3 regions of the Streptomyces sp. NPDC050534 genome follow, and region 3 is predicted to be linked to each of the others. Evidence: riboswitches for the same ligand, from Rfam matches in the RefSeq annotation. Region 3 holds a riboswitch; each other region holds the start of a gene.

Region 1 (9,979 bases), on a different contig from region 3:
CAGGCTCGCGCCCGCGATCGTCCTGCGGCACGACCGCGCACGCGACACGGACCTGTTGCTGCTTCCCGAACGCGTCGTCGTCCTGCGGGGCGCGGCCGGGGCGGTCGTCGGCCTGTGCGACGGGGCGCACAGCGTGCGCGACATCGTCGACGAACTGGCCGGCCGCTTCCCTGATTCGGCCGTGGCCACCGATGTCCCTCCCTTCCTGGAGGGGATGCGCAAGGAGGGCTGGCTCCGTTGACCGCAGCCGTTGCGGCACCCGCGCCCGCCCGTCCATGGGCCCTGCTGGCCGAACTCACCCACGCCTGCCCGCTGCACTGCGGGTACTGCTCCAACCCGCTGGAGCTGACGCGGCGTTCGCATGAGCTGAGCACGTCCCGGTGGGCGGACGTGATGCGCCAGGCGGGCGAGCTGGGCGTGGTCCACACCCATCTCTCGGGCGGCGAACCGCTGTTGCGCCGCGACCTGGAGGAGATCGTGACCGCGGCCGAGACCGCCGGGATCTACACCCAGCTGGTCACCAGCGGCGTGGGCCTGGACCGTGCCCGGCTGTCCGCGCTCGCCGCCGCCGGGCTGCGCAGCGTCCAACTGTCCGTCCAGCACGCCGATCCGGACGCCTCCGACCGGATCGCCGGGCGCCGGTCCTTCGCCGACAAGGAGAAGGCCGCCGCACTCGTACGGGCCGCGGGCCTCCCCCTCGGCCTCAACGTCGTCCTGCACCGCGAGAACCTCGACGCGATCGACGCCGTCGTCGAACTCGGCCTGTCCTGGGGCGTGGACCGCATCGAACTGGCCAACACCCAGTTCTACGGCTGGGGCCTGCTCAACCGCGCCGCGCTGCTCCCGACACGTGACCAGCTCACCCGCGCGCAGGCCGCCGTGGAGCGATGGCGCGAGCGGCTCGCACCGGGCGGCCCCGCCTTGGTCTGGGTCGTCCCCGACTACTTCGACGGCGTGGCCAAACCGTGCATGGGCGGCTGGGGAGCCGTCTCGCTCACCGTCACCCCGGACGGCACCGTTCTGCCCTGTCCCGCCGCGGTCTCCCTGCCGGACCTGGACCCGCCGAACATCCGCGACCACCCGCTGACGTGGATCTGGGACCACTCCAACGCCTTCACCCGCTACCGCGGGACCGACTGGATGCCCGCCCCCTGCCGCGGCTGCTCCCGCCGCGACGAGGACTTCGGCGGCTGCCGCTGCCAGTCCTACGCCCTCACAGGCGACCCGGCCCGCACGGACCCGGCGTGCCGGCTGTCCCCGGACCACGCGCTGATCCGGACCCTGACGGAAGAGACCCCGGACGCGCGGCCGACGATCGTACGCAGGGCGCCTGCCCGCCCCGAGAGGGCCGGGCAGGCGCCCTGAACGCAACGCCACGTCGGCGCTAGGGCGCTTCCCGCACCTGAAACGCCTCCGCGTCCCAGACCCCGTTCAGCCGTGGCGCCAGCCAACCCGGCGCTGTCGTACGGAAGTCGGCAGGCTCCAGGGCTGCCGCACCCTCCGGCAGGGCGCCCAGCAGAGGTGCGTCCGTGACGGCCGGGAGGTCTGCCAGGTTGCAGCGGGAGGCCAGGTCCGGGGAGGCGGGCCAGCTGCCGATCACCATGCCCAGCAGGTCGAGGCCGCGTGCTCGCAGTTCGCGTGCCGTCAGTTCCGACGTGTTCAGCGTGCCGAGGCCCGGCGACGTGACGACCAGTACCGGGGCGTGCAGCAGCGCGGCCGCGTCCGCCAGGGTGCCGCCCGCCGGGTCGAAGCGGACGAGCAGGCCGCCCGCGCCTTCGACCAGGACCAGGTCGTGCTCGGAGGCCAGCTTGGCGGCGGCCTCGGCGACGTCCTCGGGGTGCACCGGCGTCATCCCGGCGCGCCGCGCGGCCGTCTCCGGCGCCAACGGCTCGGGGTAGCGGGCGAGTTCGGCCGTGGTGACGGGTCCCGCGAGCCGCGCGACCTCGGCGGCGTCGCCGGGCTCGTCCGGCCGTACACCCGTCTGCGCGGCCTTGAGTACGGCCACCGACCGGCCGGCCGCGAGGGCGGTGGCGGCGACCGCGGCGGTCGTGATCGTCTTGCCGACCTCCGTGCCGGTGCCCGTGATCATCAGGATCGGCATGTTCATCCTTCCCGCGCCGCCGCGCACACCGCGCGCGCGATCCGCGCCAGGTCCGCGTCCCCGGTGACGTACGGCGGCATCGTGTAGATCAGGTCGCGGAAGGGCCGCAGCCACACGCCCTCGCGCACGGCCGCCTCCGTCGCGGCCTTCATGTCGACCGCGTGGTCCAGCTGGACGACGCCGATGGCGCCCAGGACCCGTACGTCCCGCACGCCCGGGAGATCCAGGGCCGGTGCCAGCCCCTCCCGCAGGCCCGCCTCGATCCGCTTGACCTCCTCGAGCCAGTCCTGGCCGAGCAGCAGCTCGATCGAGGCGCAGGCGACGGACGCGGCGAGAGGGTTGCCCATGAAGGTCGGGCCGTGCGCCAGAACCGGCACCTCACCCCGCGAGATGCCGTCGGCCACCCTCGGCGTGCACAGCGTCGCCGCCATCGTCAGGTAGCCGCCGGTCAGCGCCTTGCCCACGCACATCACGTCCGGCGTCACGGCCGCGTGCCCGGCCGCGAACAGCGAGCCCGTACGCCCGAAGCCGGTCGCGATCTCGTCGAACACCAGCAGCACGTCGTGCGCGTCGCACGCCTCGCGCAGCACCCGCAGATACGCGGGGGAGTGGAACCGCATGCCGCCCGCGCCCTGCACCACCGGTTCCACGATCACCGCGGCCAGTTCGTCGGCATGCGCGGCGATGGCCGAGCGCAACCGTTCCGCGTACGCCTCCTCGTACTCGGCCGGAGGCGCGTCCACGAACACCTGCTGGGGCAGCACCCCGGTCCACAGCTCGTGCATCCCGCCCTCGGGGTCGCACACCGACATGGGCTGCCAGGTGTCGCCGTGGTAGCCGCCGCGCCAGGTCAGCAGCCGCTGCTTGCCGGGACGGCCCAGCGAACGCCAGTACTGCAGGCACATCTTGACCGCGACCTCGACCGACACCGAACCGGAGTCGGCGAGGAAGACATGCTCCAGGCCGTCGGGCGACATGTCGACAAGGAGCTTCGCGAGCCGGACGGCGGGCTCGTGCGTGAGCCCGCCGAACATCACATGGCTCATCCGGCCCAGCTGCTCGCGCGCGGCCTCGTTGAGCACCGGGTGGTTGTAGCCGTGGATCGCCGACCACCAGGACGACATCCCGTCCACCAGCTCGCCCGAGCCGTCCGCCATCCGCAGCCGCACCCCGCTCGCCGACTCCACGACGAGCGGCTCGGCCCGGCCGGGCATGGGGCCGTAGGGATGCCACACATGCCGCCGGTCCAGCTCCAGCAGCTCGGGGAGGGGCAGGTCAGGCATTGGGCGCGAGGTCCGTTCCGGCACCGCGGCGGCGGACGGCGACCAGGTCGCTGCGCAGCTCGCCCGCAGCGGGCGCGGCAGCGGCCGTACCGCACACACCGCCGCCCTCGTGCGACCCGCACCCGGCGTCCTCGTGGGACCCGCAGCCGCCGCCCTCGTGCGTCCCGCACCCGGCACCGGCGTGCGAACCGCACCCGCCGCCCGCCGTCGCCCGGTGCTCCGGCAGCGTCACCTCGCCGGCGCCCTCCACCTCGAACCCGGCGTCCGCGATCATCTCCAGGTCCGTCTTGCCGGCCTGGCCCTCACTGGTGAGGTAGTCACCGAGGAAGATCGAGTTGGCCAGGTGCAGCGCGAGCGGCTGCATCGTGCGCAGATGCACCTCGCGGCCGCCCGCGATGCGCACCTCGACGTCCGGGCATACGAACCGCACCATCGCGAGGATCCGCAGGCAGCGCTGCGGGGTGAGGTGCCACTCCGTGGCCAGCGGGGTGCCCTCCATCGGGATCAGGAAGTTCACCGGCACCGAGTCCGGGTCCAGCTCGCGCAGCGAGAAGACCACGTCCACCAGGTCCTCGTCGCTCTCGCCCATGCCGGCGATCAGACCCGAGCAGGCGGACAGCCCGGCCGCGTGCGCCTTGGAGACCGTGTCCACCCGGTCGGCGTACGTGTGCGTGGTCGTGATGTCCCCGTACGTCGACTCGGACGTGTTGAGGTTGTGGTTGTAGGCGTCGGCGCCCGCCTCGCGCAGGCGCTCGGCCTGGCCGTCGGAGAGCAGGCCGAGGCAGGCGCACACCTCGACGCTCTCGTTCTCGTCCTTGATCGCCTTGATGGTGCCGGCGACCCGGTCGATGTCCCGGTCGGTCGGACCGCGTCCGGACGCCACCAGGCACACCCGCTTGGCGCCGCCGGCCAGTCCCGCGGCGGCGGCCTGCGAGGCCTGTTCGGGCTTGAGCCAGGTGTACTTGAGGATGTCGGCCTTGGAGCCCAGCCGCTGGGAGCAGTACGAGCAGTCCTCAGGACACAGGCCCGACTTGAGGTTGACGAGATAGTTGAGTTTCACCCGTCGGCCGAACCACTGCCGGCGCACCTTCCCGGCCGCGGCCACCACGTCGAGCACGTCGTCGTCGGAAGTGGCGAGAACGGCCAGAGCTTCCTCGCGGGTCGGCAGTTCGCGCCGAAGCCCCTTGTCCACCAGCGTGTTCAGCAGGTCCATGAGAGCCGATCCTGTCCTACGGACCCGCTCCGGGCCAAGGAGAGAAGGAACAACAGAGTCACTTCGTCGTGTGTGTATTGCCACATCATGGGGTGGCGCTCGTCCGGCTAGTGTCTGTCCACTGCCTACAAAAGCCCCGGAGGAGCCATGGCGTTCGGCTGGATCGACGAACAGGCGGAGCAGCGCCGTCGCGCCGGGCTCGTACGGACCCTGCGGCCGCGTCCGGCCGGCTCCCCGCTCCTCGATCTCGCGAGCAACGACTACCTGGGTCTGGCCCGCCACCCGGAGGTCGCCGAGGGCGCGGCCGGGGCGGCGCGGACCTGGGGCGGCGGCTCGACCGGCTCCCGGCTCGTCACGGGCACGACCGAGCTCCACACCGAGCTGGAGCGCGAGCTGGCCGACTTCTGCGGCTTCGAGGCGGCTCTGGTCTTCTCCTCGGGCTACGCGGCCAACCTCGCCGCGGTCGCCACACTGGCCCCGCACGGTTCGCTGATCGTCTCCGACGCGGGCAACCACGCGTCCCTGATCGACGGCTGCCGGCTGGCCCGGGGCGCCAAGCAGGTGGTCGGGCACGCCGACCCGGAGGCCGTGCGCAAGGCACTGCGGACGCACGAGGGCCCGGCCGTCGTCGTGTCGGACACCGTCTTCTCGGTCGACGGCGACGCCGCCCCGCTGGCCGAACTGGCCGCCGCCTGCCGTGAGCGCGGCGCGGGACTGCTGGTCGACGACGCCCACGGCCTCGGCGTCCTGGGCGAGGGCGGCCGCGGTGCGGCGGACGCCGCGGGACTCGCGGGCGCCGACGACCTCGTCGTCACGGTCACGCTGTCGAAGTCGCTCGGCAGCCAGGGCGGTGCGGTCCTCGGTCCCGCCAAGGTCATCGACCATCTCGTCAACGCGGCCCGTACGTTCATCTTCGACACGGGACTCGCGCCCGCCGCGGCGGGCGCGGCCCTCGCGGCGCTGCGGCTGCTGCGCCGCGAGCCCGAGCGGGCGGCACGGGCGCGCACGGTGGCCGCCGAACTGCATGCACGGCTGACCGCCGCGGGGCACGAGGCGGTACGCCCGGACGCCGCGGTGGTCTCGGTGCGCGCGCCCTCCCCGGAACAGGCCGTGCAATGGGCGGCCGACTGCCGTACGGCCGGCCTCGCCGTGGGGTGCTTCCGTCCTCCTTCCGTGCCCGACGGCATCTCACGGCTGAGGCTGACCGCCCGTGCGGACCTGTCCGGGGCAGAGATCGAACGCGCTGTCCTGGTGATCGGCGAGACGCGACCATGAGTCGGCGTGACACGGCCGTGTGCCGCACGATGCAGGACTGATCAGGACACGAGTGCGGCCATGAAGTCCGTCCAGCTCCCGGGGGAGAAGAGCAGGGCGGGACCGTTCGGGTCCTTGGAGTCGCGCACGGCGAGCAGCCCGGCCAGGGGCCCGGAGCACGGGCGCGCCGTTTCGACGCAGTTGTTCGCTCCGGTGCTGTAGCTGCTGCGCAGCCACCGCACGCCGTGCAGATCGGTACTGGAAGGTACGTTCCGAGGCATTGCGGACATGGTGCCTCCTTACGCGCCGTCACCTATCGCGGCGATGTAATCCAACGAGTCCTCGGGCGAAAGGGCGTGGAACTGGAGGTCCTTGAAGGCCTCTCTGTAAGCCCGGAGGTCTTCTTTCCGTTCGAGGTAGAGGCTACTCGTCAGGTGGTCGAGAACAACCACGTCCAGATCAGAAGTGCTCGAAAACGAGAAGATTACGAAAGGCCCGGTGACGCCGACATGCGCACCGGCGGCGAACGGCAGTACCTGCAGCCGCACTTGAGGCAGATGCGCCGTGTCCAGCAGCCGCCGCAGCTGACGCGCCATGACATCGGGGCCGCCGACCTCCCGGTGCAGCACCGCCTCGTCCAGCACCGCGCTCAGGCTCAGCGGCGGATTCGAGCGCAGCACGTCCTGTCTGGCCAGCCGCACCTCGACCAGGGCGTCGAGCCGTTCGTCGTCCAGTCCGCCGACCGCCGCCCTGGTCACCGCGCGTGCGTAGTCGGGCGTCTGGAGCAGGCCGGGCACGACGGACGTCTCCAGCGTGCTCATCGCGCTCGCCTGGGACTCGAGGCTGATGAAGTCGCGGTAGGTGGGCGGCAGCACCCCGCGATAGGCGTGCCACCAGTGATGCCGGCCGCCGCTCTCGTCGGATCCCGCCAACACCATCAGCAACTCCCGTAGTTGGGCGTCCGCCACGGCGTAGACGTCGAGGAGTAACCGCACATCGGCCGGTTTCACCCCGCTGGCACCCGTTTCGATCCGGCTCACCTTCGACTGGTGCCAGCCCGCGAGCCGGGCCGCCTCACCACTGGTGAGCCCCGCACCCGCGCGCAACTCGCGCAATTCGGCGCCCAGCTTCCGGCGGCGCACCGCGGGACCGTGCTGCATGCGCTACTCCTTACTCCTTCCGGGCCACCCAAATACGGTCTCCCGTCGCAGAGTTCACCGCATCGAGCGACAGATATATGCATATCTTGGTGGATCGCCACCCGTGACAGGCGCAGTAATGGCACTCTGGCGACGAAGCACCAGTCCGGGACCGTACTCGAACCATCCGCTCCGTGTCGGACTCCGGCCCCGTGGGAAAGGGACGACCGCGCCATGGCAGACCATCTGGAAGCATCCGTCACTCTGCCGAGCGAACCCGCCTCGGTCTCCGCGGCCCGCGGCTACGTGGTCGACACACTGGCCGAGTGGGGGCTTCCAGCGACCAGCGACACCGCCGAGACCGTCCGGCTCATCGTCTCCGAACTTGCCACCAACGCCGTACAGCACACCTTCGGGCAGTCACCCACCTTCACGGTGGACATCGAACTCCACCGTGACGAGGAACTGCGCATCGGCGTCACGGACTCCCACCCCCGTTTCCCGAAGCGCCTGCCCGCCGCCGTCCAGCAGGACAACGGCCGGGGCATGGTGATCATCCGCTGGCTGGCCGCCGAGTGCGGCGGGAGAATGCGGGTGCGGCCCACCAGGGAGGGTGGCAAGACGGTCTCCATCGAACTGCCCTGGACCGTCCCGGCGGAGCCCGTGACGGCAGCGGGGCAGCAGGAGCCGTAGCGGATCGGCGGGTGACGGGGCCTTCGCCCCAGGTGCTAGTCGGACGTGACCGCACGGCGCACCAGCCGGGGCAGCAGTCCCCACAGTCCGAGGCACACGCAGAGGGTCGCCGCACCCGCGGCCGCCCCGGCGCCCCGGCTGTGCGTCGTCACGTCGACCACGAGCAGCACCGATCCGGTGAAGGCGAACATCAGCACGCCCATGCCGACCGTGGCGAGCCGCGACGAGACCTGCACGATGTGCGGCTTGGCGCCGCGCCGGAAGAGCGAGCGGTGCAGTGCGGCGGGCGCGGTGAACAGCGCGGCCGCGAGGACCGTGAGCAGCAGCGTGATGACGTATGTCGTGCGCTGGAGCTGGTCGAGCGACGGGAAGCGCTGGGTGAAGGCCAGGCTCAGCAGGAAGGCGAAGAGGATCTGCACCCCGGTCTGGACGACGCGCAGCTCCTGCAGCAGCTCGACGAAGTTGCGGTCGGCGCGCTCGAGCGGCGTCTCGTTGCGCGCGGTGCAGCGACGGTGCTCGGACATGGCATACGTGTATCCAGCCGAGCCCGGATCAGGCCCCGCGGGGGCGACGGCCAGTCAGGTCGCCGCCGCCCCCGCGGGAGAGTCAGCTGACCCGGCCGTACCAGACGCTCCTCGTCCAGATCTTCTGGAGCTTCACGACATCGCCCGTCTTGGGGGCGTGCCAGATCTTCCCCTTCCCGGCGTAGATGCCCACGTGGTAGACGCTGGAGCCCGAGTGGAAGAACACGAGGTCTCCGGCCCTGCGGCTCTTCGCGGAGATGTGGTGGGTCCGGTTGTACTGCTGGGCCGCCGTGCGGGGCAGTTTCTTGCCCGCTTTCTTGAACGAGTACAGCGTGAGCCCGGAGCAGTCGAACCGGCGCGGCCCTATGGCTCCCCACTTGTACGGGGAGCCCTTTTTCGAGGCCGCGATCTGAAGTGCCTTCGTCGCCGGTGTGGCGGCCGCGGCGTCGGAGGCGACGCCCGGGACCACGATGGAGCCGCCCACGGCGGCGATGGTGAGAGCCGAGGCGGTGCCGGCCCGGACCATGAGCGACGGGACACGATTGAGCGCAGTCATGCGCAACCCTTCGTCAGCCGCCTGTGAAGGATGACCTGTCGGATTCGGGCTGGCGAAGTTGCCCGGCCGCTGACGCGGCTTCACCCCAAGGGCTGCTCGACCCGGCCATGGCATGACCGTTCCGGCGACCCGTCGTGCTTGGGTCCTCCACTCCTGCCGATCCACTCCTGTCGACCAGTCATCCGGGCGGCGGCAGGACTCGGCGTCCGCCCGGATCGCCCCGCCGCTGCGGCGGGGGCTTGTCGTCAGACAGGGATCTTCGCCTACGGATGTCCGAAAATCCCAATGGAACCGGGGATTTGTGTTGTTACTCACCACTCGCCCGTTCGGGTGGACACCCCTGTGTTCGAACCGGTGTTGAGGACCCGGGCGAGGCCCGGACCAGCACCGGAACACTCCATTCCGCCCTGGGTCCACGCGTGTTGCGCAACTGGAACCGTCGAAAGATTGGAGCCGTATCTCCTCCAAACGGCGGTACCTCATTTGGTCCGTTTGAAGCCTGGTCCGGACGCCTCGCCGCCGGGGCGGGGTGTCCGGACCGTCCGAGCCCGCGTCAACTGTCGGGATGCGGGGGCACGGTGACCCGGGCCGTGCGCCGCTCGCCGTCCAGGACCAGGAGCGCGCGCCGCAGCGTGGGTGCGTGCAGCTCGGTCTCGCCGCGCTGGTGCATCACCGCCAGGGCGTCGCGCAGCGCGACCGCCTTGCTCACCAGCGCCTGCGCGGCCCGCAGCCCGCGGTAGGTGTCTCCGTGGTGCGCCGGGTTGATGCGTCCGAGCAGGTCGACCACGTCGAGGTAACGGTCGATCAACTCACCCTCGGCGCGCGTGAGGGCGGGCAGCGGAGGCAGTTCGGGTGGGAGCACCTGCGCTCACCGCCCGGTGGGCGGCGCGAGGGTGGCCCTGCGGCTGGTGACGATGCGGTCCACCAGCCCGTACTCCAGCGCTCCTTGGGCGTCCAGGATGTGGTCGCGCTCGATGTCGGCGCTCACCTGCTCGGGGCTGCGCCCGGTGTGCCGGACCAGCATCTCCTCGAGCCGGTCCCGTGTCCGCGTCAGCTCGTCGGCCTGGATGGCGAGGTCGCTGGCCTGGCCCTGCACCGGTTCGTACAGCGCCGGCTGATGGATCACCACGCGTGCGCCCGGCAGCGCGAGCCGCTTGCCCGGCGTGCCGGCCGCGAGCAGCACCGCCGCCGACGAACCCGCCTGCCCCATGCAGAT
Region 2 (9,979 bases), on a different contig from region 3:
GTGCGCGCCGGAGAGGATGGACAGCCCGATCGCGTCGGCGTCCTCCTGGATCGCGGTGTCGACGATCTGCTCGGGGGTCTGGTGAAGCCCGGTGTAGATGACCTCCATACCGGCGTCGCGCAGGGCCCGCGCGATCACCTTGGCTCCCCGATCGTGGCCGTCGAGCCCCGGCTTGGCCACCACCACGCGGATCGGACCGGCTGCCACACCCATCACTGCCTCCATGAAGCGACTGCATTCATCCCTACCGACAAGTACAGCGGTACCCGCACCCACCAGGGAAGTGAACGAACGTTATCCCCAGCATCCCGCAACCGGCAGTTTCGCGGTCCAGACCGAGGGGGAAATCACACGATGGGACACGTTCACCGCGCGGCGTTCCGGCGGGAGCACGCGCAACAGGAGCCGCAATGAGGTCGCCGTACCACGGCACCGCAGGCACGCGGGCCGTGGCGGTGTGGCGCGTCGACGACGGCAGGACAGAGCCGTCGACCGCCGTCCTCGCGGCTTCCCACGAGGGCACACGGGGGACAGAGGCGTCCTCCTGCGTGCCGACAGGAGGTCGGCCATGAAGGTCACCAGGGCAGCACTGCCCTTTCCGCCGCTCTGCCAGAGGCTGCTTCCGGGCAGGCTGGCGGGGCTCTCACTGGCCCTGCTGAAGGCGACCGCCCTGGAACTCGCGATCCTCGCGGGCCACCTCCTCCTCTATCCCACCGGCATCACCGCGGAACGCCGAGGACCCTCGGCCCAGGCCCCCTCGCCGGACGGCGCCGCGCAGCTGCCGACCGAGACCAAGCCCCCGGTCGTCCTGCTGCACGGCTTCATAGACAACCGCTCGGTCTTCCTGCTGCTGCGCCGCAGCCTCGCCCAGCACGGCAGGCAGCAGGTGGAGTCGCTCAACTACTCGCCGCTGACCTGCGACATCCGTACGGCGGCCGAGCTGCTCGGCCGGCACATAGAGGAGATCTGCGAGCGCACGGGCAGCAGGCAGGTCGACATCGTCGGGCACAGCCTCGGCGGGCTGATCGCGCGGTACTACGTGCAGCGGCTCGGCGGCGACATCCGCGTCCGCACCCTGGTCACGCTGGGCACCCCGCACTCCGGGACGCGGGTGGTGCCGCTGGCCAACGCGCACCCGATCGTGCGCCAGATGCGCCCCGGATCGGCGCTGCTCGAGGAGCTGACCCGGCCCGCGCCGGGCTGCCGTACGCATTTCGTCAGCTTCTGGAGCGACCTCGACCACCTGATGGACCCTCTGGAGACCGCCTGTATCGACCACCCCGACCTGATGGTGCAGAACGTCCAGGTGAGCGGGATCGGGCATCTGGCCCTGCCGGTGCACCCGGCCGTCGCGACCGGGATACGCCAGGCCCTCGACGCCGAGCGGACGGGAGCCGAAGCCGCCGCCCACGCCGGCGGCCTGACAGTGGCGTGACAGGCGCCGCTCAGAGACCCCGCAGAGACCTCACACGAGACCCCGCGCGAGACCTCACATCGAACAGCGCTCGAACACTCGGCCAAGGCCGCGTCCGCACTCCGCCGAAACACGGCCGAATGCCCGTTTCCTGCGCGCCCGAAACCAGTTGAAGATTGTCGCGCCCGCATACCGCCGGGTACAGTCGCCGCACTGCTCTGGCAGCCCCTGTTGTCGAGGCGAAAGAGAAGTTGGTGAACGACCGTCACCCGTCGGGGACCATGACCACCCCGGCCCCGGCTTCCGATGCCGCCTCGGCGCACTTCGCGCCCTATGGCACGCAGGAAGTCCAGTACGGCGACTTCACCACGTACGGCGACTACGACGCCAACGGTTTTGCGACCGGCGGACACCCGGTCGCGACGGCGACCTTCGACGCCGATCCCCTCTTCGGCAGCCTCCCGGGCGACGGCGGCACCGGCTCGTACGACGCGTCCCAGTGGGGCACGGGCCACCACCAGACCGCGCACTACGACGCGTACGCGACCGGGCAGCACGCCACCTACGACACCGGCGCCTACGAAACGAACGCCTGGGCCGCCGGCTACCAGCAGCCGCTCCCGGTCATCCCGCCGCAGTCCACCGGCCACGACGCCTCCGGTCAGTGGGACGCGAACGCCTGGCTCCAGCCCGATCAGCAAGGCCACGCCGCCGACCAGACCCAGCACTGGGAATGGGGCACCCAGACCTTCGAGACCGGCACGTACGACGCCACGCAGTGGAACTCCGGCGGCGAGCAGCCCGGAGAACCGTTCGACCAGCAGTCGACCACCGTCTTCGAGCAGGCCGAGCCGGACGCGTACACGGACCAGGACGCGTACACGGACCAGAGCCAGTACGGGGAACACGCGGAGGACGACGGCGAGTTGGGCACCACGGGTGAACTCCCCGCCGTGGCGCCGCTGCTGGACGACCAGGAAGAGGTCGTGCCGGTTCCGGCTCCGCGCGCCGCCCCGCGCAACGCGTCCCGTTCCCGCCGCCGCGCCCCCGCCAAGCGCTCCGCGCTGCTGACCATCGCCGTGCCCTCGGCCTGTGTGATGGGCGTGGCCGGTATCGCCGCCGCCTCCGTGGGCACCTTCAGCGAGAGCAAGGACACCGCGACGACCGCGTCGGACGCGCACGCGGTGAAGCCGTCCTCCGCCAACAACAAGCTGGACAGCCAGCTCCAGAGCCTCTCCGCGGGCGCCGACGACTTCGCCGACCGGGCCAGCCGTACGCAGGAGCGCATCGACCTCAAGGCACAGCAGGCGGCCGACAAGAAGAAGGCGGCGGAAGAGGCCGCCCGCAAGGAGCGGCTGCGCCCCAAGTTCGTGCTGCCGGTGACCCAGAAGGGGCTCAGCGCCTACTTCGGCCAGGCCGGCGTCAACTGGATGTCCGTGCACACCGGTATCGACTTCCCGGTCTCGTACGGCACTACGGTGATGGCCGCGACCGACGGCACCGTCCGTACGCAGTGGAACAGCGCGTACGGGAACATGCTGATCCTGACCGCGAAGGACGGCACGGAGACGTGGTACTGCCACCTCTCCAGCTACCGCGTCTCCTCCGGCACGGAGGTGAAGGCCGGCACGCCGATCGCGTACTCCGGCAACTCGGGCAACTCGACCGGCCCGCACCTGCACTTCGAGGTCCGGCCGGGCGGCGGTGCCGCGATCGACCCGCTGCCGTGGCTGCGCAGCCACGGGCTCGACCCGACGTAGAGCTGATGAACTTCCGCGAGCCCCCGTCGTTGAGCGGGGGCTCACGTGTGAGGACCTACAGCTTCTCCACCGGCGCGTACCGCAGCAGCAGCCGCTTCGGCTTCTCGTCGCCGAAGTCGATCGTCGCCTCGGCGTTCCCGCCCGTGCCCTTCACCGCGACGACCGTGCCGAGCCCGAACTGGTCGTGGGTGACCCGGTCGCCGACGGCCAGCGAGACCACCGGCTTGTCGGAGGCGCGGCGGGTGGCGAAGCCGGACGCGCCCGACGCCGAGGAGCGCGAGCGGGACGACGACAGGGAGGCGGCCACACCGGACGCCGGGCCGGAGGAGACCGGTGCCGTGGCGCCCGTCCGCTTCCAGTCGACGTGCTGGGCCGGGATCTCCTCCAGGAACCGGGAGGGAGGGTTGTACGACGGCTGGCCCCAGGCGCTGCGCAGCGACGACCGTGTCAGATACAGCCGTTCCCGCGCGCGCGTGATGCCGACGTAGGCGAGCCGGCGCTCCTCCTCCAGCTCCTTGGTCTGGCCGAGGGCGCGCATGTGCGGGAAGACGCCGTCCTCCATGCCGGTCAGGAAGACGACCGGGAACTCGAGGCCCTTGGCGGTGTGCAGGGTCATCAGGGTGATGACTCCGGAGCCGTCCTCCTCCTCGTCCGGGATCTGGTCGGAGTCGGCGACCAGCGCGACCCGCTCCAGGAAGGCGGCGAGCCCGGGGGACTCCTCGCCCTCGCCGGACTCCTGCTCGAACTCCAGGGCCACGGCCGCGAGTTCCTGGAGGTTCTCGATGCGTGTCTCGTCTTGCGGGTCGGTCGAAGCCTGCAACTCGGCCAGATAACCGGTCCGTTCGAGAATCGCCTCCAGGACGGTCGCCGGGCCCGCGCCGGACTCGGCGATCGTACGGAGGTCCTCCATCAGCGTGTTGAACTTCTTGACGGCGTTGGCGGAGCGCGCCGCCATGCCGTACGCCTCGTCGACGCGGCGCAGCGCCTGCGGGAAGCTGATCTTCTCGCGCTGGGAGAGGGCGTCGATCATCGCCTCGGCGCGCTCGCCGATGCCGCGCTTGGGCACGTTGAGGATGCGGCGCAGCGGCACCGAGTCCTCGGGGTTGGCGAGCACCCGCAGGTAGGCCAGGACGTCCCGGACCTCCTTGCGCTCGTAGAAGCGGACGCCGCCGACGACCTTGTAGGGCAGGCCGACGCGGATGAAGACCTCTTCGAAGACACGGGACTGGGCGTTGGTGCGGTAGAAGACGGCGACGTCGCCGGCCTTCGCGTCGCCCGCGTCCGTGAGACGGTCTATCTCGTCGGCGACGAACTGGGCCTCGTCGTGCTCGGTGTCGGCGACGTAACCCGTGATGCGCGCGCCCGCGCCCGCGTTGGTCCACAGGTTCTTGGGGCGGCGGGACTCGTTGCGCTCGATGACCGCGTTGGCCGCGGTCAGGATGGTCTGCGTGGAGCGGTAGTTCTGCTCCAGCAGGATCGTCGTCGCGTCCGGGTAGTCCTCCTCGAACTGGAGGATGTTGCGGATCGTCGCGCCGCGGAAGGCGTAGATGGACTGGTCGGCGTCGCCCACGACACACAGTTCGGCGGGCGGGAGGTCGTGCTCGCCGGGCGGTACGTCCTCGTCGTGGGCACCGGTCCCGACGAGTTCCCGTACGAGCGCGTACTGGGCGTGGTTGGTGTCCTGGTACTCGTCGACGAGTACGTGCCGGAAGCGGCGGCGGTAGTGCTCGGCGACGTCCGGGAAGGCGCGCAGGAGATTGACCGTCGTCATGATCAGGTCGTCGAAGTCGAGGGCGTTCGCCTCGCGCAACCGCGACTGGTACATCGCGTAGGCCTGGGCGAGGGTCTTCTCGAAGCCGTCGGTCGCCTGCGCGGCGAAGTCCTCCTCGTCGATCAGCTCGTTCTTCAGGTTGCTGATCTTGGCGCTGAAGGACTTCGGCGGGTAGCGCTTGGGGTCGAGGTCCAGGTCGCGGCAGACCAGGGCCATCAGGCGCTTGGAGTCGGCGGCGTCGTAGATCGAGAACGACGACGTGAAGCCGAGCTTCTTCGACTCACGGCGCAGGATGCGCACGCACGCGCTGTGGAAGGTCATCACCCACATCGCGTTCGCGCGCGGGCCGACGAGGTGCTCGACGCGCTCCTTCATCTCGCCCGCGGCCTTGTTGGTGAAGGTGATCGCGAGGACCTGTCCCGGATGCACGTGGCGCTCCGCGAGCAGGTGGGCGATGCGGTGCGTGAGCACACGGGTCTTGCCGGAGCCGGCGCCGGCCACGATGAGCAGCGGCGTGCCGGAGTGGACGACGGCCGCGCGCTGGTTCTCGTTCAGCCCGTCCAGCAGGGCGGCCGGGTCGATCGCCGGGCGCGGCGCGCCGTCGCGGTAGTAGGAGTCCCGGTCCGGCGGCACGTCGAACTTCCCGCCGAACAGATCGTCCGGAACCGGCTCCGGTACGTGATCGTCCTCGGGCGGCGGTGGGGGCTCCCCCTCGTGCCCGCGAGGGGCCTTGAGGTCCGCCAGGAAGCTGTCGTCAAAGAGGCTGCTCATCGCCTTCCGAGTCTAGGGCGCCTCACTGACAGCCCGCCGCCACCCCGGGAACTTCGCCGGATCGGGGACGTCGCGCCCGGAAGACGCTGATCCGCCCGGTCCGGCCGCCCGGTGTCCCGCCCCCGGTGTCCTGTTGCCGTCCAGGACCGAGCCGTCACGCTCCGCCACCGATCAGGTGCAGTCCGCCGCACCCCGCACCCCTCCCCCCGCCGTGGCACCCGACCACGGTTGGCTGGAAATTAACGCTCGGAAGCAGGCACACCGTGCCGATCTGACCGAAATGCCCGCGAATCCGTACAGGCCATACCGGAAAGACCGCACGCTGCGACCTCTTGACCAAAGGTCACGAAAATGTATCGGGCATATCGAACATCAACCTTCACAGGGGCCACACGAGTTGGCTACGGTTCCGGGCAGGCCGTACGACCCCCACCGGCGAACGTCGCCGGGCCGCGCGGCCTCCGCCGAATCCGGTGCGCCGCCGCGTATCCGGAACCGGGGACCCACCGTCCCCGGGGTGAATCGGCCCGACTCCCGCACGGGGCCCGGACCGTAGGGCAAGCCTTCCGAACCACCCGCCCGAACCCGACAGCTAACCCGGTAGGCGGAACGTGGAAGGAGTCGCCTCCCTTGGCGTCGCACCGCAAGTCGCGCCCCTCAGGTTCGCGCGTCGCAGGCATACGTACCCCCGCTCTCGCCACGGCCGCCCTCACCTCCGTGGCCCTGCTGTCCCAGTCGGCCAACGCCGCTCCCGTGGCCGACGGCAAGCCGAGCGTGGAGGAAGTCGAGAAGAAGGTCGACGACCTCTACCGTCAGGCGGAATCGGCCACCGAGAAGTACAACGCGGCCAAGGAGAAGACCACGACGCAGCGCAAGCGCGTGGACACCCTCCTCACCGACGTCGCCAAGCGCACCCAGAAGCTCAACGACGAGCGGGAGCAGCTCGGCACGTTCGCCGCGGCCCAGTACCGCACGGGCGCCTCAGCACCCGGCACGGCGACCCTCCTGCTCGCCGACTCCCCGCAGGACTACTTCGACCAGACGCAGCTGATGGGCCGCCTGACCTCACGTCAGAAGACCGCGGTCGACGACTACTTCACCGAGCAGTCCGCGACGATGAAGAAGCGCCAGGAGGCGTCCAAGGACCTCCAGACGCTCACCGCGACCCAGGGCGACCTGCGGACGGCCAAGTCCACGGTGCAGAAGAAGCTCTCCGACGCGCGCGAGCTGCTGTCGAAGCTGAACGCCGAGGAGAAGGCGCGGCTCGCGGCGATCCAGAAGCAGAAGGAAGAGGAGGCCGCCCGCCAGGCGGCCGAGCTGGCCAAGAAGCAGGCGGCCGCGCAGAAGGCCAAGGAGGAGGCGGCGGCCCAGGCCGGCAGCTCCTCGTCCGGGTCCACCTCCACCTCCGGCTCGTCCTCGGGCTCCACCTCCACCTCCACCGGCGACTCCACGTACGCCACCAAGGCCGCGAAGACGCTCGCCTTCGCCCGTGCACAGATCGGCAAGCCGTACGTCTGGGGCGCCACCGGCCCCGACTCCTACGACTGCTCCGGCCTTACCCAGGCCGCCTGGAAGGCCGCCGGCGTCAGCCTCCCGCGCACCACCTACGACCAGGTCAACGCCGGCACCACGGTCTCCCTCACCGACGCCCAGCCGGGCGACCTGATCTTCTTCTACGACGACATCAGCCACGTCGGCATCTACATCGGCAACGGCATGATGATCCACGCCCCGAAGCCCGGCGCGTACGTCCGCGAGGAGTCGATCTACTACGCCGGCTCGTCGATCATCCACAGCGTGGTGCGGCCCGCCTGAGACACGCGCGGGGCACTCCCCCGCGCGTAATTTGCCGCGCCCGCGCGCGTGCCCTTCCCGCAACACCGCCCGCGCTCCTTAGCATCGGCCCCATGTCCGGACCGAGCTCCTTCCGCGCCTGGTGGGCGCAGCGTCCGCCGGCGGCCGGGGCCGCCGTGATGGCGACCGGCATCGTGTCGGTCGGGCTGCGCCTGACGGAACACTTGGTGCTGTCGCGCATCGCCCTGGTCCTGGCCTGTGCGGCCTGGGTGGGGCTGGCGGCGGACTTCGGCGTGCGTCTGGTGCGGGACCGGGAGAGGTGGTGGGCGGACGCGCGCAGACCGCAGTCGCTCACCGCCGTCGCGGCCACCACCGTTCTCGGGACCCGGTTCTCGCTGGCCGGCCGCCCGACCCTGGCCGAGGCCCTGCTCGCGCTGGCGGCCGTGCTGTGGCCGGTGCTGCTCGTCGAGGTCGTACGGAACTGGCAGCGCCGCATGCCCGGTTCGGTGTTCCTGTGCTGCGTGGCCACCGAGGGGCTCGCGGTGCTCGGCGCCACGCTCGCGGGGGCCGAGGCGACGGCATGGCTCGCGCACACGGCGCTCGTGCTGTTCGGACTCGGGCTCGTCCTGTACTGCTTCGCCCTGCCCCGCTTCGACCTGCGGCAGGTGACGGAGGGGCAGGGGGACCACTGGGTGGCGGGCGGCGCGCTCGCCATCTCGGCGCTCGCCGGGTCCAAGCTCCTCACCGCGGACAGTGCGCGCCTGTACCTGTGGAACGACGACGACCGCGGCGTCCTGCGCTTCGTCACCGCGGCCCTGCTCGTGCTCGACCTGGCCTCGTACGCCGTGCTGCTCGTCGCCGAGGCGGCCCGGCCGAGGCTGCGCTACGACGCGCGCCGCTGGGCGACCGCGTTCACGCTGGGGATGACGGCGGCGGCCGTGCTGTCCGCCGCCACGGCCCTGGATGCACCGTGGCTGAAGGGGCCCGGGCAGGTGCTGCTGTGGATCGCGGTGGCGGTGTGGGTGGCCGTCGCCGCAGGGGCCGCGGCGGACGTCCGCGCCGGCCTCAGGTCCACAGCACCGCGATGAAGATGTTCGCCGTGGTGAGCAGGCCCACCAGGCCGAACAGGCCCTTGTCCACCTTCTCGTCGTCCCGCTTCACGTAGACCAGGCCGAGGATGACGACCAGCAGGGCCAGCTTGATGCCGATCTTGATGTTGTTGACGTGATGGTCGTCGGCCTGGTTGAGGCCGACCAGGGCCGCGCCGGTGACCAGCATCGTCAGCGCCCCGTGCAGCATGCCGGGGACGAAGCGGGCCGTGCCCTGCCCCATCGCCTTCATCTGGGTGAGGAAGCCACCGAGCAGCGCGGCGATGCCGATGATGTGCAGGGCGACGAAGAGATGGATGAGTACGTCCATGGGGCTGGAGCTTAAACAGGGACGCATGGGGCGCCCGACACCGGCCCCGCCCTTTCATCGGTCTTGCATATATGCGGTCCATAGCAGCCCGTCCCCCGGCCGGGGTCCCGAACAGGTACATCGGTCAGCGCTCTGTGTGAAGTCGACGGCACGGCTCCTGGATCACGGTCGCAAACGGTCACCCGGCGATCCGGCCGCGGCACTTCCGCACAACGTGTCACCGAACGGTCACGGTCAGGTTTAGCGTCCTGCCCCAGGTGGCCGGCTCCCCACCGTCGCCCGGGCCAGGGGCGGCAGTCGGACACCACCGCCGAGAAGGTCCGGTGGCGGCCCGCTCCCCCTGTGCGGGCCGCCACCGGACGCGTAAAGCCGCCGGGGGACGAGGCGGCCGAACGAAAGGACGTGCAGTCCACGTGGCAGCGCACCGCAAGACCGGTCGGCGTTCACTCGGCGGCAGCACGGCCCGCACCGCCTTCACCATCGCCCTGGCAGGGGCGGCGACCGCGACCGGCTTCGAGGGCACCGGACACGCGGAGCCCGACCTGACACCGGCACAGGTCAAGGCGAGGGTGGACAAGCTGTACCAGGAGGCGGAGACCGCCACCGAGAAGTACGACGGCGCGAAGGAGAAGGCGGACGCGGCCGAGCGCCGGCTCTCCACCCTGCGGGACGAGGCGGCACGCAAGACGGACAAGCTCAACTCGGCGCGGGAAGCGCTGGGTTCGATGGCCGCCGCGCAGTACCGCGACGGCGGTCTCGACCCGGCGCTGCAACTCGCGCTGTCCGACGATCCCGACCGCTATCTCGAGGGCGCCGAGTTCGCCGACCGGGCGGGCACCCGGCAGGCGGCGGCCGTCGCGGACGTACGCAAGCAGCTGCGGGAGATCGAGCAGCTGCGCGGGGCCGCCCGCGTCGAACTGACCGGGCTTAAGGCGCGGCAGGCGGAACTGAGGCGGACCCGGACGACGATCACCGGGAAACTGGACGCGGCACGGCGGCTGCTCGGACAACTGCCCGCGGCGGAGCGCGCACGGCTCGGCCTCGGCGGCG
Region 3 (9,979 bases):
TGTGCCGGATGTCCCCGCCGAGCCGGGCGGCGACGTCCCGCTGCGCGAAGGCGTAGCCACCGCCGTCGGCCGGCTTGCACTCGTAGATCTGCTTGCCCTTGACCACCGACGCCTCGAAGTTGTGCAGGGCGTCACGGAAGTCGAAGGCGGCGACCGTGACCTTGTGGAGCTGGCCGCGGACGGCTCCGCCCGGGAACTCGGCGGTGTGCAGATTGGCGTAGAAGGAGCCGGGATCGGACTTCAGCGCGTCGAGCAGCGCCTTGTCCCCGACCTTCACGGTGCCGGTGACGCTGTGCCGCTTGCTGTGCCCGAGCAGGCCGGTGAAGTCGACCTTGACTCCGCCGTTGGTGCCCTTGGCACCCTGGTGGATGTGGAGCATGGTCGGTTTGCCGGTGCCGCGCCAGGTCACGGCCACGGACACCTTGTCGCCCTTGACCTTGATGAACTCCAGGGCGGCGCCGTCCTTGTCGCCGACGGCCGGACCGCCCGCCACGGGAACCTCGTTGGCGCCCCGCAGGCCGGCGGCGAGGAGCGTTCCCCCGCTGCCGCCGGACACGGTCCCGCTCTGGGTCACGATGCTCTGCTCACTCATGCCGGAGTGGCCCGCGTGGTCGGCGCGGGTGCCTCCGGCGGCGAAGGCGGGAATCACCGCGGCGGCGACACCGCCGGCGGCGGTCACCGCGACAGCGGTGACGATCAGGCTCTTACGGCGCTTGGAGGACGTCGTATTCATGCCCATGATTCTGTTTTCTCCCCGTAGACCGGCCGACACCCCCTGCGTCGGCCTTCTGGGTATGACTACGGAAGGGATCTGAGTTTGGACTCAGTCCAGAGTTGTGACCTGCATCACATCATGCGAGCGCAAGGTGCGCGACCTTTCCCGAGGGACTCCGGACGGGCGTGCAGGACTCAGCCGGCCCGGTGGACCACGGCGTCGCACATCTCCATCAGCGCCAGCTTCGCGTCGCACTCCGTCAGCGGAGCCAGCGCTGCCCGCGCTTCCTCGGCGTAGCGCACGGTGTCGCGGCGGGCGTGCTCCAGCGCGGGGTGCGCCCGCAGCCCGGCCAGCGCCTCCTCGAGCCGCTCGTCGTCACTCAGGTCGGAGTCCAGCAGCTCGCACAGGGCGATGTCCTCGGCCAGCCCCAGCCGCGCCGCCCGCTCCCGCAGCCGCAGCACCGGAAGGGTGGGGATCCCCTCACGGAGGTCCGTCCCCGGCGTCTTGCCGGACTCGCGCGATTCGGACGCGATGTCCAGCACGTCGTCCGCCAGCTGGAAGGCGACGCCCAGCCGCTCGCCGTACTGCGTGAGCACATCCACGACCGTCTCGTCGGCGCCCGACATCATCGCCCCGAAGCGGCACGAGACGGCCACCAGCGAGCCCGTCTTGCCGCCCAGCACGTCCAGGTAGTGGTCGACCGGGTCCCGGCCGTCCTGCGGCCCCGCCGTCTCCAGGATCTGCCCCGTGACCAGCCGCTCGAACGCCTCGGCCTGCACCCGGACCGCCTCGGGCCCGAGGTCGGCCAGGATGTGCGAGGCCCGCGCGAAGAGGAAGTCGCCGGTGAGGACCGCGACGGAGTTGCCCCAGCGGGCGTTCGCGCTGTCCACGCCGCGCCGCACGGCGGCCTCGTCCATCACGTCGTCGTGGTACAGCGTCGCCAGGTGGGTCAGCTCCACCACCACGGCCGAGGGCACGACGCCCGGCGCATACGGGTCGCCGAACTGCGCGGCGAGCATCACCAGCAGTGGACGGAACCGCTTGCCGCCCGCCCGCACCAGGTGCTGGGCGGCCTCCGTGATGAAGGGGACCTCACTCTTGGTGGCTTCGAGCAAACCCTCCTCGACAGCCGCCAATCCGGCCTGGACATCGGCTTCCAGAGCCTGGTCCCGCACGCTCAGCCCGAACGGCCCGACGACGGTCACGAGGGGTCTCCTGTCTGCTGGTGTCTACCTGCGGTTCATGCGGTTTGTCGATAGGTCGCTGCCATCACTCAAGTCAGCGTATCCGGTCACCTTTCGATCACCCATGCCGCCCACCCGTCCACCACGGGCGGTATCGGATCACGACCGGTATGTTTTTGATCGCCTCATATGAGCGGATATCTGTCGACTTGTCCACCGGTGCGTCGGCCGGCCGGGCGGGAGGCGGCGACCCGCGCCCCGAAGGCTCTCGTGACATCACTCCCCACACAGCCCCCCACATCGCTCCCCCAGAGGACGACCGCCCTGAGAACGATCTGCACCACTCGGGAGGTTCCGTCCCTGCGGACATATGGCCGGGCGGCTCGATAACGACGGCCCTGATTCGTCCCTTTTTCACCTTCAATAAGGCGATCTGCACCGAGGACGAAACGGCCGAAACGGTGGCCCGCTACCGGACTTGGGAGCGACAGATTCCACGGGCGGCTGGTTGAACACGAGTTGGGCTCAATGCCCGATTTACCACTCTTGCGGACGCCAGTGAGTTGGGTCACGTCCACCTCGGATCCGACGGTCATTCAGCTACCCCCGTTCTTCCGTCGCCCACAGGTCAGTTGAGGATTGGCAGCAGCAAAGGATCAAGCACCTCAAAAACCTCAGACCAAGGTCAATAGGCATGGTCTGTGAATCCGGCACTTGTTCCGGACATGTGCTCTCGCATACGTTCCCGGCCAGTCGGGCAGACGCCGAATCCTGCCGCAGCCCGGCCGACCCATCGACGAACTCACTCGCACGGCAGGAGCGGGGGACCCAGGTAAGTCGCCGGACCGGACACAGCCCCGGACCGGCTCGGGGTGAAGCCGCGACGCCGCAAGGCCGCGCGGCCGGGCCACTCCCGCCCGAACCCGACAGCTCACCTCGCAGGCGCCGGAGAGGAACCCCCCATGTCTGCTGCCGCTCAGCATCGCCGTCCCAAGAACTCCCGCCTCGCCCGCAAGCTCGCCGTCGTCGGCACCGGTGCCGCCGTTCTCGCCCTCCCGGTCATCGGCGCGACCAGCGCCTCGGCGGCCACGCCGACGACGCTCACCGCGACCTCCATGGGCTACACCGACAACCTCGACGGCTGGATCCGGGCCTCCCTGCAGGTGATGTCGCAGCACGGCATCCCCGGCTCGTACGACGGCATCTACCGCAACATCATGCGCGAGTCCTCCGGCAACCCCGCCGCCATCAACAACTGGGACTCGAACGCGATCGCCGGCACCCCCTCCAAGGGCCTCCTTCAGGTCATCGACCCGACCTTCCTCGCCTACCACGTGCCCGGCACGCAGCTGAACCCGTACGACCCGGTCGCCAACATCACCGCCGCCTGCAAGTACGCGGCCGCGCGCTACGGGTCGATCGACAACGTCTACGGCGCCTACTAGGACCTGACGGACGGACCCTAGAGCTCACCTGCCCCACTGAGCTCCTCCAGCCTGAAGAACAGTCGCTCGAGGACGACGGCGATGCCGTCGTCCTCGTTCGACAAGGTGATCTCGTCGGCCACCGCCTTGAGTTCGGGATGGGCGTTGGCCATGGCGACGCCGTGCGCCGCCCAGTCGAACATGGGGATGTCGTTGGGCATGTCGCCGAAGGCGATGGTCTCCCGCGGCCCGAGCCCCAGGTGCGCGGCGGCCAGGGCGAGGCCCGTCGCCTTGGTGATGCCGCATGGCTGGAGTTCGACGGTGCCGGGTCCCGACATGGTGACCGTGGCCAGCGAACCGACCACCGAGCGCGCCGTCGACGCCAACTCGTCGTCGGACAGGTCGGGATGGCGCAGCAGCACCTTGCTGATGGGCGCGCACCACAGGTCGTCGCGCCGGTCGACCTGTACGGCCGGCAGCGTGGGGTGCGGCATCAGATAGCCGGGCTCGATGAGCGTGAGGCCCTCCACTCCGTCCTGGTCGACGGCCGCGTACACCTGGCCCACCTCGGCCTCGATCTTGCCGAGGGCGGTCTCGGCCAGCTCCCGGTCCAGCGTGACGGACCACAGCAGACGGTCCGCGCCGGCGTCGTACACCTGCGCGCCCTGTCCGCACACCGCGAGCCCCGTGCTGCCCAGGTCGTCGAGAAGCGGCCGCACTCTCGGGGCCGGACGGCCCGTCACGACCAGATGCCGGGCGCCGGCGTCGGCCACCCGCGCGAGCGCGGCGAGGGACCGGTCGGACAGCGTGTCGTCGCCTCTCAGCAACGTGCCGTCCAGGTCGGTGGCGATGAGTGCATATGCGGTGGGTGCGGCCATGATCAGAGAATACGGACCGGACGCGCCACCGACTCATCCTGAACCGGACGACCACGGCGTCCCTCGCGGTCCCCGCTCAACTTCCTTGCCCCCGCCGGTCCTTCGTTCCCGTCCGGCGCCCGGGCCCCGGTCTACCCATGGGCTGCCACCAGGTGCCCGGCCAGCCTCGGCGAGGCGAACTCCGTGCCGCACACGAAGCGCATCGACGGGCCGTACGACGCCGCCGCCGGCAGGCCCGTGAAGTACAGACCCCGGACCGAGGAGACGTATCCCGCGCCCAGCTTGGGCGTGCCCCGGCTCACCGCCAGGCGGGTGCGCAGCTCGTGGCCGAGGAAGTCCATCGCTGCGATGTCCACCCGGTAGCCGGTGGCCGCGATCACGTGGTCCGCGGACAGCTCCTCGGTGCGGCCCGCGTGCGTGCGGACCGTCAGCCTCGGGCCGCCGTCGGCCGCGTCCGCCCGCACGATCCGGTCGACCTCGCTGACCTGCACCTTCCCCTCGAAACGGTCACGCAGCCACCACGCGCCGAGCGGACCGAGCACGCGGCGCACCAGGTAGTGGCGGGCCTCGGCCGGGAGGTACCGGTAGGGGTGCGGGTAGTAGCTGAGCGCCCACAGGGACCAGGCGCGGCCGAAGGGCGACTCGGGGCGCAGCTTCGGCTGCTTCCACGGCGGCGCCCCGAAGGCGACCTTGCCGCGGCCGCGCGAGACCACCCGCACCTGCGCGCCCGCCTCCGCCGCGAGCGCCGCCGTCTCCAGCGCGGACTGCCCGGCGCCGACGACGATCAGGTCCTTGCCCGCGTAGCGCGTGAGGTCGTGCTCCTGGGAGCTGTGGGAGACCGGACCCGTGGGCGCCGGTCCCTCCGGGACGGCCGCGGCGAGCTCCGCCGGCAGGTGCGCCAGGCCGGACAGACCGGTCGCCACGACGACCGCGCGGGCGGTGAACAACTCCCCCGAGTCCAGCTTCAGTTCGAACCCGCCGCCCCGGTCCCGGTCCACCGACACCACCCGCACCTGCTCCAGTTCGGGCAGGAGCCGGTCCCGGAACCACTCGCCGTAGCCGATGAAGGTCTCGACCGGGATGATGTCCTCGTCCGTCACCAGCCGCTTGATGCCGGCGGCGTCGCAGTAGTCGACGAGGCTGTGGCCCCGCTGGGGGGCGTCGATGCTGGAGGCGGCCGGGGTCGACTTCAGGCGCATGCCCGCGGGCATGTGGTCGCGCCAGCTGACCATGGGGTCGCCGAAGACGCGCACCGGGATGCCACGGGCCTTGAGATGGGCGGCGGTCGACAGGCCGAACGGCCCGGCGCCGATGACTGCAACCGGTTGCATCACGAAGTCCCTCCCCAGGACGTCACTTCGCCACTTCGTGTCCGGCTCTCGCAGCTGGTCGGGGTCTGCTCGGCTAGCTGCTCGAACCGGCGCTGCTGCCGCGGCGGTTGGTCCGCCACAGCTGATACAGATGCTTCGCGCCCGGCCGCACGAAGCGCGCGAGCATCGTGAGGAACGGCAGCGGGTCGTCACCCGCGAGCCAGGCCAGCTCCGTCCCGCTCGCGCGCGCCGGGGCGTGCGGCGTCGTGTAGCCGCTGCGGCGGTAGGCGAGCAGGGCGGGCAGGTCGATGTTCTCCACGATGTACCGGTGGCCGGCCCGCTGTTCCCCCTCCGGAACAGAGCGTCCGGTCAGATTCAGATGCATGGCGCGGACCACGTCCACCCCCGACTCGTTCTCGAAGAGCCGGAACTGGGCGCCCATGCGCGGGTTGAAGTCGAGGAGCTTGTACTGTCCGTCGCGCCGGTCGAAGCGCAGGTCGAGGTCGATGATGCCGGTGAAGCCGATCTGCTTGATGAAACGACCGGCGAGGTCGGCGAGTTCCGGATTGTCGACGACGTACGCGTTCGCGGTCATGCCCGCGTGCGGCGGCCAGGAGCGCACCTTCACCCCGGTGAACATGGCGAGCGGGGTGGAGTCCTGGTCGAAGTAGGCGTGCACGATCCAGTCCTCCGCCTCCTCCCTCGGCAGGTACTCCTGGAGGATCACCCCCGGTTGCTCGCCCCAGTCGCGGGCGAGGCGCAGCAGGCCGTCGCGGGTGGCGATCCGCGTGGTGCCGTTCACCGCCGGCTGCCTGCGCCGCAGGAACGCCTCGCGGTTCTTGGCCACCACCGGGAAGCAGGCCTTCTCGGCGAAGTCCAAGATGTCGTCGTACGACTGCGGAAAGGCCGCCGTCGGGCTCGGGATGCCGTGCTCCACGCACAGCTCGTGCAGGCCCTGCTTGCTCGCGAGGCGGCGCGGCAGGGCGGGGTCGACGGGCGGGAAGAGGAAGTTGCCGGCGAGCGCGTCCTGGTGCTCGGCGATCAGGACGGCCGCCTCCTCGTCGGTCGGGACGAGGACGGTGGGGCGGCCGATCCGGCGGCCGATCCGGATCAGTCCCTCCACCAGGTGGTCCGGGTTCTCCGTGCCGGTGGTCGGCCAGACGAAGGCCTTCTTGAGGTAGCGGGAGGAGGCGGCGGGTGTGTAGCGGTCCTCGGTGATCGCGTACATGGGCACGCCGAGGCGGCCCAGGCTGCGGATCGCGCCGACACCGCCGTGGTGCAGCGGGTAGTCGCCGATTTTGACGATCAGGCCGGGCACATCACGGTCGGCGTCAAATGGCACACTGCCGCTGTTCCTGGCCACGGGTCCCCCCACGCGTCCCCCCTACGGACCGGACCCACCCCGTCCGTGTCCCCCAAAGGACGCTAAGCCGGAATTAGGGCCTCCGACAAGGCCAATTCGGACATTGCAATCTCTTTAGACACTGCCCAAGCGGGCAACTCAGCCGTAACGTGTGGCGCGGCCACATGACGGCCCGTGACAGAACGCTTGCGACCTGGTGAGAGTGAGGCAGTCACCCCATGCCCCCCTTCGATGTCCCCGAGGGCGACCCCTTCGGACCGCACAACCTTCCGTACGGCGTCTTCTCGCTCGGCGATCCGGCGCAGCGGACCGTCGGCGTCCGGCTCGGCGACCACGTCCTCGACGCGGGCGCGGCGGCGCTGGCGCTCGGCTCGCCGTACGCCTCCCTGCTCGCGCGGCCCTCGCTCGGCCCGCTCCTCGCCGCGGGCCGCACCGCCTGGTCGGACGTACGGCGCGCGCTGACGGCGTGGGTGACGGTGCCGGCGCACCAGGAGTCCGTCGCCCCCTTCCTGCACCCGCTGTCCTCGGTGACGCTGCACCTTCCGTTCGAGGTCGCGGACTACGTCGACTTCTACGCGTCCGAGCACCACGCCCGCAACGTCGGACAGATCTTCCGCCCCGACGCGGCGGACTCGCTGACCCCGAACTGGAAGCACCTGCCGATCGGCTACCACGGTCGGTCCGGCACGGTCGTGGTGTCGGGCACGGACGTCGTACGGCCGTCCGGGCAGCGCAAGGCTCCGGCCGACGCCGCGCCCGTCTTCGGGCCGTCCGTCCGCCTGGACATCGAGGCCGAGGTCGGATTCGTGGTGGGCGTGCCCTCGCCGCAGGGGACGCCGGTGGCGCTCGGCGACTTCCGGGAGCACGTCTTCGGGCTGTGCCTGCTCAACGACTGGTCCGCGCGCGACATCCAGGCCTGGGAGTACGTGCCCCTCGGCCCGTTCCTCGGCAAGTCCTTCGCGACCTCGGTGTCGGCCTGGATCACACCGCTGGACGCGCTGGAGGACGCGCGCGTGGGGCCGCCGGAGCGCACGCACGCGCTGCTGCCCTACCTGGACGACACCGAGGACACCGACGCCGAACCCGGCGGCTACGACCTGCGCATCTCCGTCGCGCTCAACGGCCATGTCGTCTCCGAGCCGCCCTTCTCCACCATGTACTGGACGGCCGCGCAGCAGCTCGCCCACATGACGGTGAACGGCGCCTCCCTGCGCACCGGCGACCTGTACGGCTCGGGCACGGTCAGCGGTACGGAGCCGGCCCAGCGCGGGTCCCTGCTGGAGCTGACCTGGAACGGGCGGGACCCCCTCGAACTCCCCGACGGCAAGCGGACGTTCCTGGAGGACGGCGACATCGTGACGCTCTCGGCGTGGGCGCCCGGGCCGGGCGGCGTCCGGGTCGGACTGGGCGAGGTGAGCGGACGCATCGTGGCGGGGCCGCGGGAGTGAGCGTGCGGGGGTGAGCGGTGGGCTCGCGGGAGTGAGCGGCCGGGCGTGAGCGGTGGGCCGGGGTGAGCGGCCGGGCATGACCGGCGGGCTGAGGTGAGCGTGCCAGTGTGAGCGGGCGGTTCGCGGCACGCGCGCGGGCGTGAGCGTCGCGGTACGAGCGGGCGTCGCGGTACGAGCGCCGGGTCGGCTCGTGGGTCTGGGCACACGCGCCGGACCGGGCCTCCGGTCGGGGCGCACGCGCCGGGCGGAGCTGTCGGTCCAGGCACATGCGCCGCGCGGCGCCGTCGGTCCAGGCACATGCGTCGCGCGGAGCTGTCGGTCCAGGCACATGCGCCGGGCCGGGCCGAGCCGTCGAGTGGGGCGCACGTGCCGGGCTGCCGTCGCCGTAAGGGCGTTGAGGTGAGCCGGAGTTGCAGGGCGTGACGACGGCCGCACGGGACGTACGGGGTGGTCGTCGTCTCCTGACTCCCGCGCCGTTCGCCGTCATACTGGCGGCGAGCGCCCCGTGCGCCGAGCCGCAACACCCCGCCGCAGCACCCCACCGCACCGCCCCCTCCTCCGACCGATCCGGAGACCGTGGCATGACCGTCTGCCTGCTCCTGCTGAGCTTCGTCGCCCTGATGGCCGCCGTGCCGGTTCCGCGTGCGCTGGTACGGGCGGCGTGGCCCGAGCGGGAACCCGTGGTCGCCCTGTGGGTGTGGCAGTGCCTGGTCGCCACCGTCCTGCTGTGCTGTCTGACGGCGCTGGTGCTCGGCGCCGCCGCCGTCTTCCACACCTTCCGCGACCACGTCTTCGCACCGGCGCCCCCGGCCGTGACCGCGGCGTACGACCTGACCGCCACCCCTGCCTGGGCCGACGCCCTCACCCTGCTGCTGGCCTGCGGCGCCGCCTGGACGACGGCGATGCTCGCCCGCGAACTCGTCGAGGCCCGCCGGCACCGCGGCCAGACCCGGGCGCATCTGCGCGAACGCGCCCCCGAACTGCCCGCGGGACTGGAGGAGGCGGCGCGCGGTCCGCTGCTGGTGCTGGAGGACGAGTACCCCGACGCCTGGTGGATGCCGGGCCATCCGCCCCAGCTCGTCGTCACGACGGGTGCGCTGCACCGTCTCACCGACCACCAGCTCGACGCCGTCCTCACCCACGAGCGCGACCACGCCCGCGCCCACCACGACTGGCTGCTGCACCTGTCGAGCGCGCTGGCCACGGGTTTCCCCCGGGTGCCGCTGTTCGCCCACTTCTGCGAGCAGACGCACCGGCTGGTGGAGCTGGCGGCGGACGACACGGCGTCGCGGCGGTGCGGCCACCTGACCACCGCGCTGGCCCTGATCGAGCTGAACCAGCACCGCGGGGTCCTGTCCTGCGCCTCCAGCCACCGGCTCCTCGGCGAACGGGTCGACCGTCTCCTCCAGCCTCCGCCACGGCTCGGCCGCCGGCACCGCGCCCTGACGACGACGGTCGCCGCCCTGGTGCCTCTGCTGCCGCTGCTGATCATGTTCGCGCCGGGGCTGACGGCGCTCGGCTGAGAGGCCCGGCCGCCGTACCGTTCGGTGGCAGGCGCGCGGCTCTTCAGGCATGCACCAGGCGTGCACCAGGCGTGTGCCAGGCGCGGCCGAGGTTGTGGCAGATCTTACATCCGCACCGCCATTCTCCCAGCTCA

The links. A riboswitch is a leader RNA that binds a small molecule or an ion and turns the genes downstream of it on or off. The one in region 3 is predicted to bind cyclic di-AMP.
Region 1: linked by a shared signal. The riboswitch ahead of ACIBN2_RS00920 (C40 family peptidase) and the one ahead of ACIBN2_RS34535 (transglycosylase SLT domain-containing protein) in region 3 are both predicted to bind cyclic di-AMP.
Region 2: linked by a shared signal. The riboswitch ahead of ACIBN2_RS39610 (NlpC/P60 family protein) and the one ahead of ACIBN2_RS34535 (transglycosylase SLT domain-containing protein) in region 3 are both predicted to bind cyclic di-AMP.

Annotation. Positions count from the first base shown of each region.
Region 1 is NZ_JBITHF010000001.1:180,006-189,984, forward strand. Features, by position in the region: gene pqqD (pyrroloquinoline quinone biosynthesis peptide chaperone PqqD) at 1-241, shown strand, start outside; gene pqqE (pyrroloquinoline quinone biosynthesis protein PqqE) at 238-1,365, shown strand; gene bioD (dethiobiotin synthase) at 1,385-2,101, opposite strand; gene ACIBN2_RS00885 (adenosylmethionine--8-amino-7-oxononanoate transaminase) at 2,104-3,384, opposite strand; gene bioB (biotin synthase BioB) at 3,377-4,597, opposite strand; gene ACIBN2_RS00895 (8-amino-7-oxononanoate synthase) at 4,745-5,872, shown strand; gene ACIBN2_RS00900 (DUF397 domain-containing protein) at 5,914-6,141, opposite strand; gene ACIBN2_RS00905 (helix-turn-helix domain-containing protein) at 6,151-7,011, opposite strand; gene ACIBN2_RS00910 (ATP-binding protein) at 7,225-7,683, shown strand; gene ACIBN2_RS00915 (DUF6328 family protein) at 7,719-8,207, opposite strand; gene ACIBN2_RS00920 (C40 family peptidase) at 8,290-8,763, opposite strand; cyclic di-AMP (ydaO/yuaA leader) riboswitch at 8,767-8,978, opposite strand; gene ACIBN2_RS00925 (hypothetical protein) at 9,317-9,625, opposite strand; gene ACIBN2_RS00930 (ATP-dependent Clp protease proteolytic subunit) at 9,632-9,979, opposite strand, start outside.
Region 2 is NZ_JBITHF010000016.1:128,767-138,745, forward strand. Features, by position in the region: gene ACIBN2_RS39590 (cobalamin B12-binding domain-containing protein) at 1-213, opposite strand, end outside; gene ACIBN2_RS39595 (lipase family alpha/beta hydrolase) at 569-1,435, shown strand; gene ACIBN2_RS39600 (M23 family metallopeptidase) at 1,669-3,174, shown strand; gene pcrA (DNA helicase PcrA) at 3,230-5,716, opposite strand; cyclic di-AMP (ydaO/yuaA leader) riboswitch at 6,169-6,339, shown strand; gene ACIBN2_RS39610 (NlpC/P60 family protein) at 6,347-7,531, shown strand; gene ACIBN2_RS39615 (tellurite resistance/C4-dicarboxylate transporter family protein) at 7,624-8,598, shown strand; gene ACIBN2_RS39620 (hypothetical protein) at 8,576-8,929, opposite strand; gene ACIBN2_RS39625 (NlpC/P60 family protein) at 9,343-9,979, shown strand, end outside.
Region 3 is NZ_JBITHF010000012.1:112,491-122,469, forward strand. Features, by position in the region: gene ACIBN2_RS34525 (CHRD domain-containing protein) at 1-733, opposite strand, end outside; gene ACIBN2_RS34530 (polyprenyl synthetase family protein) at 910-1,920, opposite strand; cyclic di-AMP (ydaO/yuaA leader) riboswitch at 2,652-2,857, shown strand; gene ACIBN2_RS34535 (transglycosylase SLT domain-containing protein) at 2,862-3,344, shown strand; gene ACIBN2_RS34540 (HAD family hydrolase) at 3,362-4,201, opposite strand; gene ACIBN2_RS34545 (FAD-dependent oxidoreductase) at 4,333-5,535, opposite strand; gene ACIBN2_RS34550 (ATP-grasp domain-containing protein) at 5,606-6,853, opposite strand; gene fahA (fumarylacetoacetase) at 7,093-8,322, shown strand; gene ACIBN2_RS34560 (M56 family metallopeptidase) at 8,904-9,845, shown strand.